Linked DNA regions of Halostagnicola kamekurae. The protein of the gene in region 2 binds, or shares a complex with, the protein of the main gene of each other region. Links are inferred from orthologs where the notes say so. Each region holds a gene or a part of one and is shown on either strand. Other genes may lie near its edges.

Region 1 (7,148 bases), on a different replicon or contig from region 2:
TCGACGACCGCCACGACCGCCTCGAGACCGAGGAGTGAGACGACGCGGACGGTTGCGATCGACACCCACCCAGCCAGTCACGCCGGTCAGTCGCGATCGAGCCGCTGTGCGAACCCGAAGTTCGGTTTGACGTCCTCGACCCGGACCGTCACCGTCTCGCCTTCCGTCGTGTCGGGAACGAACAGTCGATACCCCTCGACCGAGGCGATGCCGTCGCCCTCCGTGCCGACGTCGACGACGTCGACCTCGAGTTCGTCGCCGGGCTCGACCGGCGCGGTGAGTCGCCCCTTCGCGATGAGGTAGATCTCCGAGGACGCCTCGCGGGACGCTTTCGGACTCGTCGCGCGGACGTACTGGAACTCGTCTTCGACGTCCGAGCGGAACTCGTCGACGTCGGGGCCTTCGAACACCTTTACGATGAAGTCGCCACCGGTCTCGAGCAGTTCTAACGACGTTTCGAACGCCTGCCGGGCGAGGTGCAGCGACCGCGCCTGATCGAGGTGGTACTCGCCGGTCATGTTCGGCGCCATGTCCGAGACGACGACGTCGACGTCGCCGCCCGCCGTGTCGGTCACCCGATCGCGCGTTCGCTCTTCGGTCATGTCCCCGCGGACTGTCTCGACGTTGTCGTGGCCCTCGAGTGGTTCGATTCGCTGGAGGTCGACGCCAATGACGGTTCCGTGCGGGCCGACGCGCTCGGCGGCGACCTGCAGCCAGCCGCCCGGCGCGGCTCCGAGGTCGACGACCGTGTCGCCCCCGTCGATGACGTTCTCGAGGTCGGTCAGCTGTTTGAGCTTGTAGGCCGCTCGAGAGCGATAGCCCTCCTGTTTGGATTTGTTGTAGTAGTGGTCTCGACCAGTCATACGTCTCGCAGCACATCCGCTACCGTGTTTAGCCCGACTAACTGTTCGTGCGTCGCCGCGGGCAGGGTGTCCGTAGTCATGCTCATATAAATGGTGTGAGAATAGAAATGGTTGACGATCGCCCCCGAAGACGGGGAGGAACTGTTGGGTCATGTATCGCTGGGCAACTCTAACGACTGAACGGATACTCCGTCGGTCCAGGGATAGCACAAAGGAATCAGGTGTTCGCAATCAGGGGTTCTACCGAACTGAGTGCCGAGCGGTGTCGATTAGCTGATCATGACTCGCCCCACGGAACGATCACACGACGATGAAACTCGGAAGGCCTCGATGGGAACGGGAGACGATTCCGGCGGTCATCCCGGTGGACTGTCGGCACCCTGTTGGACCGTCGTAACCGCCTATTCCGATTCGACCCGCTTGAGGACGATTCCTCGGTCGAAGCCGCCCCTTACCACCAGTCGATCGGAGATCGAGACGATCGTCGACCGTCTCTACGACACAGTCGGTGCGGCCATCGAGGCGACCGACGTGGCGTCCGACGGCCCCCACTGATAGCCATCCACTGTGGACGTTCTCGAGACATCGCCACCACGGTGTCCGGCCACGATCCGGAAGTCGAACGTGAGTCCCTCGAGACCGGTTCTATCCCGCTACCTCGGCGTACAGGTCGACGAGCTGATCGCCGATGTTTTCCAGTCGGAATTCCCGGCTCTTCTCGGCGGCGTTTCTGCCGAGCCGCCGACGGAACTCGTCCGCCGTGAGTCGCTCGATACACCGACCGAACTCCGAATCGGTCTTCAGGCAGGTCTCGCCGTCCTCTAGCCACTCGAAGGTCGGGATATCTCTGACCACCGGGGGAGCGCCACAGGACATCGCCTCCAGGAGAGCCATCCCCTCGTTTTCGTTTTTCGTCGGGAAGAAGAAGATGTCACCGGCTGCGAAGGCTCCACGAATGTCGTCCACGTACCCGGTAAAGACGCAGTTCTCCGGGGCGCTCTGGACTATCTTTCGCGTTGTTTTACTCTTGAGAAGTCGCCCGGTCCATCCGTTCGTGGGGTTGATATACCCGAACCAGGCGAACGTCAGGTCCGGCTGTTCGCGGGCCGTCTCCACGAAGCTCGAGAGACCTTTCCGTTCGATGACGTGACCCACGTTGAAGACGACTGGCGGTTCGAGGTCGTACCGCTCGAGATAGGTCTCTCGGAGCGCTTCGAACCCGTCCAGACGCTCGTGGTCGAACCCGTTGCTGATCACGGTCTTGGGAACGTCGGTGTAGGTGTCGATGACTCGTCTGTTGTGCTCTGACGGGCATATCAGCCGGTCCGCCAGCGAGTAGCCGTACTCGAGATACGGACGCAGCGGCTTCGATAGCTGGTTCGAAAAAGCGAAACTCTCCCGGAAGTCCTCCGCAGTCTGGTGAGCGTGAACGACGACCGAGACCGATTTCCTCCTGGCACACCGGGCGTAGAAGAGTGATTTCGGACCCAGGTTGTTCAGATGGAGCACGTCGACGTCGAGGCGCGGTTCCGTTGTGTATTCGATGTCTCGAGTGTCCAGAATTCGCCGCTGGTTCTGGACTGACTGATAGTGTCCCCCGGTGATGTGATCTTCCCACTCGAAATAGTGACTGATTTTCATCTCTAGCAGTCCGTTTTAGTCAGCGGGTTCTTTTCGCTTGTTATGGTCTAGTGACGAAGCCACGGCCGAACCACTGGTCCGCCAGAGCAAGGCGATACGGCCGACTGGTCGTCCGAAAGATATCCGACCAGCAAGTCAAAAATTAAGTACAGTACCAACGAATTTCCAGTATGGCGTGTCGGGAAGCGGTGAGCGGAGTCGTCTACAAGAACGACCAATTCCTTCTCGTCCACAACAGAGGGTGGGACGAATCGGTCCTTTGTTTCCCGCAGGGCGGTATCAAAGCCGGTGAGAGCGACAGGGAGGCACTCGAACGAGAGCTCGTGGAAGAACTCGTACCAGGGCATTCGAGGTCGTGGATCGCTCGGACCACGTCCACCACTACGAGTTCGCGCAGAGAGATAGCGAGGGATACAGCGAACAGCGTCAGTCGATCTGGTTCGTCGAATTTGTCGGCGAGAAGAACGACGTAGAAACTCCCACCGAAGAAGTCACTCGAGTCGAATGGACTCATCGGAACGACGTCATCGAGAAGATGACGTTCGAAGCGCAACGAGACACGTATCGGAAAGTGCTCTCCGAATGGGACACCGAGATCGACTGAGGCTCCCCTGTCGTGTGGACGGCTGTCACGAATCGGAGCGACTGATCGTCCGCCCACGCGTAAAGGGTGCCTTTTTATGTCGACCGTCCGTACGCCGACCTATATGTTCAAGGCCATCGTGAGCGCCGAAACGCTCACCAGCGCGCTCGATTCGGTGAGCGTGCTGGTCGACGAATGTAAGATCCACCTCGAGGAGGAGGGCCTCGAGATTCGGGCCGTCGATCCCGCCAACGTCGGGATGGTCGACCTCTCGCTCGAGGCGGCCGCGTTCGAATCCTACGAAGCCGACGGCGGCGTCATCGGCGTCGATCTCTCGCGACTCGAGGACATCGCCGGCATGGCCGAATCCGGCCAGCTCATCCAGTTCGAACTCGACGAGGAGACGCGCAAACTCCACATCCAGATCGACGGGCTCGAGTACACCCTCGCGCTGATCGACCCCGACTCGATCCGACAGGAGCCGGACATCCCGGACCTCGACCTGCCGGCGGAGGTCGTCCTCGAGGGCAAAGACCTCAACCGATCGGTCAAAGCCGCCGACATGGTCTCGGACCACATCGCACTCGGCGTCGACGAGAGCGAGGAGTTCTTCTACGTCAACGCGGAGGGAGACACCGACGACGTCCACCTCGAGTTGACGCGCGACGATCTGATCGACCTGCAGGTCGGCCCGGCCCGCTCGCTGTTCTCGCTCGATTACCTGAAGGACATGAACAAGGCGATCCCATCCGATACCGAAGTGACCCTCGCGCTCGGCGAGGAGTTCCCGATCAAGATGTTCTTCGGCTACGGCGACGGAAACGGGCAGGTCACGTACATGCTCGCGCCGCGGATCCAGAGCGACTGATCGAGGGCGGACGACATGTCTGTGCCGTGTCGAAAAAGGGGAGGAGTTACCCTCGAGAAGCCACTAGAAGGGGCATGGTCTCCTCCAGCGACCCTGCTGATTCTCCGTCGAAACACGTCGTCGATATCGACGGCGGGCGGCCGAGCGAAGTCCTCGTCGCGACAGTAGCGGCCCTCGCGAAAACGGACGCGGCCTCGTTACCGCCGCTGTACGACGTCATCGATCCCGAAGCTCTCGACGCGCTCTACGAACACGTTCGAACGCGGACCGTAGGCGAGGCGAACGGCTATCGAGTCACGTTCCCCTACGAGGGCTACGAGGTGTGCGTCGAGTTCGACGGGCGGATTCGACTCGCAACCCCGTAGAATCGGTCACGCCGAGGCGTTCGGCCGAACCCGATCGCGGAGGAACGATCGAAGGTGATCGTTCACCGCGTCGCTCGCTTCGATGAAAACGCAGTGTGAGCCACCCTCGATAGTCTCGAGGGTCGCGTCCGGGATTTTCGTCTCGAGCAGCCGGGCGTTTTCGACGGGGATCACCCGATCCGCGGTGCCGTGGACGACGAGCGTCGGCACCCGGATTTGATCGAGCCGATCCGCGAGGTCGAAGCTCCGGACCGCCCCTGCCTGTGCCTCGATGGCCGGTTCCGGGGCGTCCTGCTCGAGTCGCCACTCGATGATTCGGTCCACGAGATGGGGGTTTCGGTTGGTAAAGCGCTCGGAGAACGCCGGGCGCATCCGGTGGCGGAGTCGCTCCCGTTCGGTCAGTCCCGTCGGCGTCGAGAAGACGTGTTCGCGGGTTTCCTCGGGGATCGGGACCGCGTCCGGTCCGCCGTGGCTCGTACAACAAAGCGTGAGCGAGGCGGCCCGCGAGTAGTCGACGGCGTACTGCTGGGCGATCATCCCACCCATGCTCGCGCCGACGATGTGGGCGTCGAAGATCCCGGCGTCCTCGAGGACGGCCTCGAGGTCAGCGGCCATCCCCTCGATGGAGTAGCTGCCGAGTGTCGAAAGCAGGGGCGCGCGCAGTCGCCGCGGCAGTTTCGAAACGCCCGGCGGGAGGCCGGCGTCCGATCGACCGGTTCCCCGGTTGTCGGGCGCGATCACGTCGAACTCGTTCGCGAGCGCCTCGCGCTGCCAGCGCCACATCCACCGCCCGTAGCCCAGCCCCTGCACGAAGACGACCGGCTCACCCGTCGTCCCGTCCGCGCGCTCGTCTCGCTCGTAGTAGATCGACACGCCGTCTCGAGTGACCCGTGGCATACGTCACCCGACGTGGCCGACGGCCTTGAAATCGAGCATCGACGCGGCGGTGGATGGTCCCGGCGAGCCAACGAGCGAGGTCGGGGAGCGCCGACAACCAGCGCGTTTAACCGCTCCCAGTGAAATCGTTGTATCGATGCAGCGACTGCACGCCCGATACCCCTTCCTCGAGGCGGCCCGCGAGTCGGTCGCCACGGAGGCCGTCGATCTGGCAACCGTCGTCGAGCAGGACCAGGACGTCGTCGAGCGCGCCCGCGAGCGCGTCGTCGCCTCGCTCGAGGAGGGAACGACGGGCGAGCCCCACCGGGATCCCCGCGTGGAACTGCTCTCCTATCCCGTGGCACGGGTGCTCGTCTCGCTCGGCGGCGAGTCGATACTCGTGCGCAAGTACGCCCGCGCCGAAGCCGAAGCGGCCTTCGACCGGTTCACGGACGACCTCGCGGACACGACGGAACTACAGAGCGTCGAGACGGCCGGACTCGACCTCGGGGACCTCCTCGCCGAGTTCGACCTCGAGGAGTCAGTTCGGGCGGTCGACGACGATCGGTACCGGATCGACGTGGGAACGTACCTCCCTCTCGCCGGCGACCTCTGGGAGGACGAGTGGCGACTGGTCAACCGACCGCTCGCGGATGGAGAGGTGCCGGTCGACGAGGGTGAGCTACTGACGCTCCTGCGCGAAGCCGTGCGCGAACGGATCGAGGACGGACTCCCGTTCGACGTTCCGGACGCGATCGGGAACGCGCTCGAGGAGGAAGCCGAGGAGGTCCGCGAGGTGCTCGCGGAACTGGACCTGACTCGGGAGATCGATACCGTCGTTCCGGACCTGTTCCCGCCGTGTATGAAGGCGCTGCTCGACCAGATTCAGAAGGGCGAACACCTGGCCCACCACTCCCGGTTCGCGATCACGGCGTTTCTGGCGAGCATTGGGATGGAGACCGACGACATCGTCGACCTCTACCGGGTGAACTCCTCGTTCGGCGAAGAGATGACGCGCTACCAGACCGATCACATCCGCGGCGATACCTCGCCGACCGAGTACTCCCCGCCCTCGTGTGCGACGATGCAGTCCTACGGCGACTGCGTGAACAAAGACGACCTCTGCGAGCAGATCCCCCACCCGATGGCGTACTACGAACACCGGATCGACGACGCCGACGAGGACGAACTCGAGGACTGGCGGGAGACGACGGCCGAAGGCGACGCCTGAGGGGGGAGCGATACGAGCGGCGATACAACGGAGAAATAGCCTACGCCGAACCCTGCGTGTCCGCGTCCTCGAGTCCGTCTTCCGGATCGTTCAGGGTGTACGCCAGTACGACTCCGACACCCGTGAGAACGACAACGAACCCGACGATCGCCGCGACCAGCATCTGGCCGCCGACGGCCGACATTTGGCCGCCCGATCCGGAGTGGGTCGTCCCGATGTACATCATCGTCGAAACCATGAGAAGAACCGAGAGGACGGCGGCGGCGGCTTCGATGAGGCTGTCGCGCTCGATCATTGCCCGATGCTTTCGACGGGCCGGTGAAAAACGTATCGAAGGGATCGTCCGCGAGATACGTCCTCGAGGGTGAACGCGGCGCTCGAGGGGTTCGACCACGGGCTTCGGGCGAACGGAGATCGATCGGGAGCGCGCAACGAGTCGGCGACGGTGAATCGGGCGGGAGCGCACAACGGGTCGACGGTGGCAAGTCGATCGGAAACGCGGGGGATCGGCGACGGTGGGTGTGCAGGCGCGGCCGTTATGCTCCTCGAGCACCTACACACGTCGAATAGCCAGCCGACCGCCTGCAGCCTTCGACGCACATGATAACGACCGCGTCACCGAAAACCAGCCTTCCAGTACCGACCGATAGACGACTCGAGGAGCGATCGCTCCGGGCGCGCACGGAGGCGATGTCCGTCCTCGCTCTCGGCGACGGCCTCT
Region 2 (7,035 bases):
GCCAACGGAGACTAGGTGAAAGTGGACTAGGTCGGGCAGTTAGGCCCTGCTCGATACCCGCACTATGGTCTTTAGCGGGGGCCGATCCCCACGGGCGTCCGGTCAGACCGACCGGGGCCCCGGGAGCCAACAGAGAAGCCTCGTCCGCCGGGGACAGCGGGCCACGCTGGCCGTCCGCAGGGACGTCCCACCGTGGCTAACCGGCGACAGCCCATCAGGCGCGGAAGCGAGCAGTGGACCGCCGGACACCTGTCGCTCGACGGGTCGCGGGGTGGAGGAGGCAACCGGGACTCCCCCGGCCGGAACGCCGGGCAACCGTGGCCGTCCACATTCATACGCTATTCACATGCCCTCGAGCGACGGCGCTGACTCGTTTTCAACCGGACGCGTTGGGTATCGGCCGATGGTACTCGTCAAGGGAACAACCCCCCACGCGAGGATCACATACAAGTATGACAGCTTCGAGCGGGCCGAACGGAGACCGGATCGAGACCGCCGGAAACAGTCCACAGCGTCGACATCGAACTCGAATCGGACGCGGAGAACCCCACGACGGTGGCATCAAACGCCGATGAGCCGCTGAATACGACCCGAACCACAGGATGGCGACACGTAAGACACTAGTGGGAGACGCGATTACGCGGCGGTGATACTCGCTAGATTATTTTCGTCGTACATATTTACGAAAATTGTCTGACAGGGATTTATACTATCGCCCGGTATAGACTGTGATCCCTGTCAGTGTTGAAGACGTTCAACTGAGGGGAACTGATCACATGACCGCATCAAGAGAGCACACTCCGATAACGCATCGCCGCCGGGCGCGCCAATGACGTTCTTCCAGTACGACCGAGACGAACACGGGTCGCTCGCCGTCGAAATCGTCACGACCGTCGCGGACTTATCCGACCGGTCGCCCGATTCGCTCGAGTCGATTCACACCGTGGTCGACTCGGATAGCCTCGAGTCGATATTCGAACCCCGTTCGCCGCGATCGCGGCGCGAGACCAATCACATCTGGTTCGCCTACGAGGGATTCGGGATCACCGTCTACGGAAACGGGTTCGTCATCGTTCGCCGATTGGAGTGACGGTCCACCGGACGACGTTTCATCGGACGACACGACTGCGTCGGGTACGGGACAGAATCACGGCCGTCGAAAGCGGAGCCGACGTCCATCGCGTCCGTCCTCGTTTCGGACGCCGTCTCCCGCCCTCAACTCGAGCGGCGTCGGGAGAGCGTACTCGCATCGAACTCGCCGGCGAGGTATGCCCGCCCGCGCGAGGAGACGTCGTACTTGAGGCCGTCGTACGAAACCAGTCCCGCATCGGTTAGGATCTCGAGTCGCTTCTGGAGGTACATCGGCCGGAAATCGAGCGCCGCGCTTCGGTCGGCCAGCGCCGAACGGAGTTCGAGTGCACGCTGTGGTCCGTGGTGGGCGAGATACTCGAGGATTCGATCGTCGTTCTTCGACATCCAGGAGGCGTGCGTTCGCAGCGGGATCGTCATCGTGTGATGAGGTGTTTGTCGGTCGTCGGTTCGTTCACCACTGGTTGGACGTGTTCGTCACACAGTTTGACCGCGGCGTCCGTTTCCTCGAGCGAGACCGACGAGACAACTTTCTCGCCGGACTGTTCGAGCGACGGGACCCATCGCGGAAGCGCGAAGTGTCCGTCCCGTTCGCAGAAGGCACACTGTCGCGGCTCGTTCCGAGAGACGTAGGAGAGACACTCCCCGTAGTGTTCTTTCTCGCAGTTCATACACAACCCCCCGATTTCGGCCCCACTGTATAGCTCGGCCACCAGTCGATTGTATCCAGCATCGTTGCCACATCGTACACAGTTCATGTTTCGATCGGTTGACGGAATGGTCAGAGATCAACGAGTAAGAACGGATTTCGTATAAATGTCTTCACCGTGATGAAACTGGATGGTAGTGACTGATAGTTTACCACGGATCGAAACCACTTACACCCGGATACAGTCATCCAATACGAACCGATGTTTCTGCTGGATCAAATCCAACTCTCGACACGTTTTATTTATTATCGTGACTTCCAGGACACGCCGAAATATCTCGTTACCGGACTGCTGTACGGCGGTTTTAGATTTTCTCTCCAGATGAAACGCCTGTCAAACACGACGACGGTGGCGCGTTTTTCTGATCCACAACCCCCGTTCGGTTCGACTGTGGCAGAAAAATTACATAACTCGCCGTCGACTCATAGTGTTTTCTCGAGGTCCGTTAGTAAAACTCGTTCCGTTGCTGTATTAGGTCCGATATCGCCGAACGAGGGGTTTGCTTCGCCTTCCGTATGGCCTCACATCCAGCGGTCTAACCCGGACTGGACTGCGCTCTCTTCGATCCGTTCGAAGCCGCGTTCGACTTCGCCGCCATCGACGCCCCACTCGTCGACGACGTACGCTCGAGCGGCCTCGAGGTCCGGCTCGAGAGTCGTTTCGAACTCGTAGTCGTCGGTGACGTTCGGGTCGCGAAACAGCTGGCGGACCCGGTCGCCGTACTCGATACTCTCTCCGCGCGCTTCGAGGACGCCCCACAGGTCGCCGTGGTCGCCGATCGCGTCGAGAGCCGTCTTCGGGCCGATCCCGTCGACGCCCTCGTTGAAGTCGGTCCCGATGAGAATCGCGACGTCGATTAACTGCTCGAGAGTCAGTTCGTGATGGTCGAGCGTCGCCTGGAGATCCATCAGCTCCGGGTCGCCCTTGCTGGTCAGTTGCCGAAGCGTCAGCGGCGCGCCGAACAACAGCGCGTCGTAGTCCTCGGAGCCCACGTAGTCGGCGTCGCCGCGGCGAACCATGTGGGCCGCCTGCGCTTCGCCTTCGGCCGGCGCTTCGACGACGGGAACGTCGAGCAGGTCGAAGAGTTCGCGACTCGTCTTCTGGATCGTCTCGGTGAGCCGCTGCGTTCGCGACTCGAGTTGGGCGATCGCGACCTGATCGCCCTCCTCGCGGGCGACCTCGAGTTGCTCCTCGTAGGTCTGGCGCTGATCCCGCCGCGATTCGATCTCGTCGGATTTGAGCTCCGAGGGGCCGCCGTCGAAGACCATCACCGGGACGATGTCGTTCTCGAAGAACTTCGGCACGCCCTGGACGATCCCGAGCAGGTTCGCGACCTCGACACCGTCGGTCGTCGTGTACTTCTCGCTCGAGGTCCACTTGACCGTCGTCGTCAGATACCGGTACAGCCAGTTGTGGGCGTCGACCGCGACGACGCCCTCGATATCGGTGAACGGAATGTCGTCGATGACGGCGATGTCCCGAAGCGCTGCGTTTCCCATTACCCTTTCTTGGGACGCGACGGTTAGAATCGTTGGGTTTCAGTTCCCCGAACAGCCGGTCTGGACGCTCGTTCTAACTGTCGGTTCAGTCGACTGCCGACTCAGTCGAGTCGCTCAGAGAGGAACTCCTCCTCGGGATCGGAGAGCTCGCGCTCGCGAAATCGCTCGAGTCCGTCCCGATACCGGGCGGCGTCTCTCCGCTCGCTTTCGTCGACTGGTGTCTCGTCTTCGATTCGCGTCTCGATACCCGACTCGTCGCTCGCCGACACCGACGTCGGACGATCCTCCGCTGGCGAGTGTTCGAGGACGAGTTCAGCCAATCCAGTCGTTTCGCCGGTAAACGCGAAGCCGGCCCGGTACAGCGCTTCGTACGCGAAGGGGTTGTTGACGGCGATTCGGACGCGAGCGTATCCACGGTCTGTCGCCCGATCGCGGACGAACGCGAGCAACTTCGGGCCGATCCCGTTTCCCCGACGGGGTTTTGCCACGGTCACGTACCGGATCCAGAGCGTCTCGGCGTCCGTTCGATCCTCGTTGAACGACGCCGCCGCGAGCACGTCGTCATCGTAGTCCGGGGCCCGGCCATCCGAATCCACCGCTCGAGCGACTGACTCTGAGGCTCGAGCGCGATCGTCCGTTTTCTCGCCGTCGTTTCCCGTCGCTCGAGCGTCGGTTCGACCGTCGTCCGCTCGAGCGACTGCCTTCCCCGTATTCGTCATCACGAACTTCCCGGCGTAGCTAAATCGCTCGTGATCCAGTCGTAGTTTCGGCCCGTCCGGCGGCCAGCCCAGTAGCTCGAGTTCCACGGTTGTCCCGACTCGAGCGCCGAGACACTAAGGTCCTCGTTTCGGCCAGGTAGTCCTCCGCCATCAGAGCCGGTCGGCCCGGACGAACCCTTTTGCATCAGTTCGTGGTATGGGAGGTGTCATGAGCACCGAACCGAACGAGGAATCCACGTACGGCATCGAGAGTCGAATCGGGTGGCCAGTCGCAGGCGTCCTTGGAGGAGCGATCGGCGCCGCGGCGTTCGGGCTCGTCATGTGGCTGTTCGATCCCGAGATCGTGCAGGTGTCGATCCCCGCCTTTTACGGTCTCGAAGCAGGCGGGGTCGTCGGCTGGGGAATCCACATCGTCCACGGCGCGATTCTGGGCGTCGTCTTCGGTTACATCATCACTCGGGAACTGGTGCTCGGAGTCCTCCGGACGGATCCCGAGACGGACGCGCTCTCGGAGGCCGGCGTCGCGCTGCGAATCGTCGGCGCGGGATTCGCCTTCGGGCTGACTGTCTGGGCGATTATTCCGGTGATCGTGTTGCCGGCGTTTGCGGGACCGGTCGGCGGCGAAGCCGCCTCCGAATTCCCGGGAACCGCCCTCCAGAGTCTTCTCGGTCACGTGTTGTTCGGCGTCGTTCTGGGTACCGTCTTCGCCGCGACGATGGACGTCTATCAGCGACCGGCCGAGTCGCCGCTCGAGGAGTGACGGCGATTCGTACCACGGTCGCGCCGACCGCACGACCGGACGGGAAAGCCGAACTTCTGCAAGCCAAAGAGTGAACACTATGCGAGGTGACACCACGTGACGAGAACGATGGACGACCAGACACGGGATTCCGACCGTTCTCCGCTCGACCCGGGCTGCGTCGATGCCGCGTTCGAGGCGCTCCAGAATAGAACCCGGCGATACGTCCTCTACTTTCTGCTCGAGCACGACCGCGTCTCCGTCCGCGACCTCGCCACTGTCGTGACCGGCTGGGTGAAAGCCGACTCCGGAGAAACGGGCGACAGGAGCGACCGGGACGGGACGTTTGCGGACCTGCAGCATCGACACGTGCCGCTGCTCGTCGAATCGGGCCTGATCGAGTACGAGGGGACGACCGTCTCGCCCTCGGCGCGTTTCGAAGCGATTCGGCCGTTCGTCGAACGTGCCTGCACCGAAGAAACGGGGTCGTGAGGATGTCTTTTCCCACTACATTCCGCTGGTCGGTGCGCAGATCCCACGCCGTTCGAGTTCGATGACGCTCGCTTCCTTCCTCGAGCGCGTCGAAGAGACGACTCGAACGGTCGAACTCTACGCCCCCGAACCGCTTCCGGAACTGGCCGAGCACTTCGAGCGGGGAACCACCACCGCCACGTACCGGTCGCTTCCAGCGGCCGCCAGTGGCGGCTTCCTCGTCGTTCTCGAGGACGGCGACTTTCGCGCGTCCGTCGACCTCGCCACGGCCCGCCAGTTCCTCGAGCCGCCGATCGCCCACCCCTGGGCGGAACAGTTCGTCGGGAGCGCGTACCGACAGTTGCTCGAGGTACTCGAGAACACCTCGATATCGGCGCTCACCCGTCGCCAACTTCTGGCGACCGCGCGCGACATCGAACATCGAGCCTGGCACGCCGGTCGCGGAACGCTTCGGGTCGGCTTTCAGGACTTCGCCGCCTACGAGGACCAACTTCCCGTCTACGACCGACTCGCTCGCGAGACGGCGCTCGATATCCACGTCTATGCTCGGGCCGACTGGACCGCACCGGTCGACTCGTCACCGACGATTCACGCCGAAACGACCGAGGAAATCGGCACGTTCTGGTTTCTGGTCTACGAGGATGGCGGGGAGTCGTTCGACTCGTCTGCGTTGCTCGCTCGAGAGGACGACGACGGCACCTACACCGGCTTCTGGAGTTCGGATCCGGAACTGGTCGCCGACCTCGATACGTACCTAGTCGAGACCTACGGCTGAGAAGCGCCCTCACCCGGACCGAGGTTGGGTCTTCTCGGACGGCCGAACGTCTGAACGACAGCTATCCACAGAAGCCAATTTGCGAGCCAAAATCATTGTTGTGTCTTCTCTCCTTCAAATCCCTCTCCCGGCTCGTGTGGCTCCTTGGATGGATGTATCGCAGAAGGGAAGCCGGTGGAGGGATTTGAACCCTCGACCTAATCCTTACGAAGGATTCGCTCTGCCAGTCTGAGCTACACCGGCGCGGTCGACATCACTACGTAGGTTCGAAACGGGCCATAAGGGTTGCGAATCGAGACCGCCCCGTTGGATGGTGAATTCGCGCGGCACCGGCGCGGAGGATCACCGCTCGAGGCGTACGTCGAGACAGACGTTGAGTTCGTGGGGCGCATAGGAACGGACTACCTGCTGCTGTTCGACAGTGACGGAGTACTCCGGCTCGGCGACCTCTCGAACCGATCGCTCCCCGGGGCCGAACGGATCGTCTTCGTGCTGGATGTCGTAGTAGTGGATCACGCACTCATCGCCCGCGACCTGGACTGCGGACTCGAGGAACTCATCGGCGCTGTGGGGGAGGTTCATTACGAGTCGGTCGGCCCAGTCCTCGTACTCCGGCGCGACGGCGCGGACGTCCCCGCAAATTCCGGTAATACGATCCTCGACGCCGTTCTTCCTGGCGTTTTCGCGCAGATACTCGATTGCCGTCTCGTTGATGTCGACGCCGACGCAAGTTGCACCGCATTTCGCGAACGGGACGACGAAGGGGCCGACGCCGGCGAACATGTCGAAAGCCTGCTCACCCGACGAGACCTGCTCTGCGACGCGGTGGCGTTCGGTCGCCAGCCGCGGCGAGAAGTACACCTCGGCGAGGTCGAGTTCGAAGGTCGCGCCGTACTCGCGGTGGACCGTCTCGGTCCCCTCGCCCTCGAGAACCTCCCAGTCGCGGGTCCGCGTCTCGCCTTTGACCTTCGAGGCTTTGTTGAGAACCGTCTCGAGGGGCAGTTCCGATTCG

What was found.
Region 1: the proteins of fen (region 2) and BM348_RS00440 are in contact, whole or in part, in a crystal structure (PDB 1RXZ), measured with the Archaeoglobus fulgidus proteins. The link is inferred for Halostagnicola kamekurae from one-to-one orthologs. Residues at the interface, in WP_010877775.1 of Archaeoglobus fulgidus: Lys326, Ser327, Thr328, Gln329, Ala330, Thr331, Leu332, Glu333, Arg334, Trp335, Phe336; in WP_010877842.1 of Archaeoglobus fulgidus: Asn43, Val44, Ala45, Met46, Pro120, Arg121, Pro123, Leu125, Gln151, Met192, Ser194, Asn218, Tyr219, Pro220, Ile237, Leu238, Ala239, Pro240, Arg241, Ile242, Glu243, Ser244.

The regions. Positions count from the first base shown.
Region 1 is NZ_FOZS01000001.1:84,259-91,406, forward strand. What follows is about bases 2,089-5,083. They hold BM348_RS00440 (DNA polymerase sliding clamp), read left to right. Parts: upstream 2,089-3,211; coding sequence 3,212-3,955; downstream 3,956-5,083. Other genes in these bases: BM348_RS00430 (glycosyltransferase family 4 protein), read right to left, coding at 2,089-2,504; BM348_RS22335 (NUDIX domain-containing protein), read left to right, coding at 2,675-2,977; BM348_RS21015 (hypothetical protein), read left to right, coding at 2,860-3,108; BM348_RS00445 (HalOD1 output domain-containing protein), read left to right, coding at 4,030-4,320; BM348_RS00450 (alpha/beta fold hydrolase), read right to left, coding at 4,327-5,083. In the rest of the region: BM348_RS00415 (ribbon-helix-helix domain-containing protein), read left to right, coding at 1-38; BM348_RS00420 (23S rRNA (uridine(2552)-2'-O)-methyltransferase), read right to left, coding at 87-863; BM348_RS00425 (hypothetical protein), read left to right, coding at 1,194-1,418; more of BM348_RS00430, read right to left, coding at 1,509-2,088; more of BM348_RS00450, read right to left, coding at 5,084-5,217; DNA primase regulatory subunit PriL, read left to right, coding at 5,354-6,427; BM348_RS00460 (DUF7472 family protein), read right to left, coding at 6,468-6,722; BM348_RS00465 (hypothetical protein), read left to right, coding at 6,792-7,031; BM348_RS00470 (SWIM zinc finger family protein), read left to right, coding at 7,028-7,148.
Region 2 is NZ_FOZS01000002.1:798,647-805,681, reverse strand. Bases 1,310-4,191 are described here. They hold fen (flap endonuclease-1), read right to left. Parts: upstream 3,299-4,191; coding sequence 2,321-3,298; downstream 1,310-2,320. Other genes in these bases: BM348_RS11860 (GNAT family N-acetyltransferase), read right to left, coding at 3,400-4,104; BM348_RS11870 (hypothetical protein), read right to left, coding at 1,506-1,760; BM348_RS11875 (ArsR family transcriptional regulator), read right to left, coding at 1,310-1,476. Outside these bases: BM348_RS11880 (HalOD1 output domain-containing protein), read left to right, coding at 830-1,090; more of BM348_RS11875, read right to left, coding at 1,216-1,309; BM348_RS11855 (hypothetical protein), read left to right, coding at 4,226-4,777; BM348_RS11850 (DUF7344 domain-containing protein), read left to right, coding at 4,886-5,248; BM348_RS11845 (DICT sensory domain-containing protein), read left to right, coding at 5,310-6,023; BM348_RS11835 (class I SAM-dependent methyltransferase), read right to left, coding at 6,366-7,035. UniProt on the Methanocaldococcus jannaschii protein: Structure-specific nuclease with 5'-flap endonuclease and 5'-3' exonuclease activities involved in DNA replication and repair.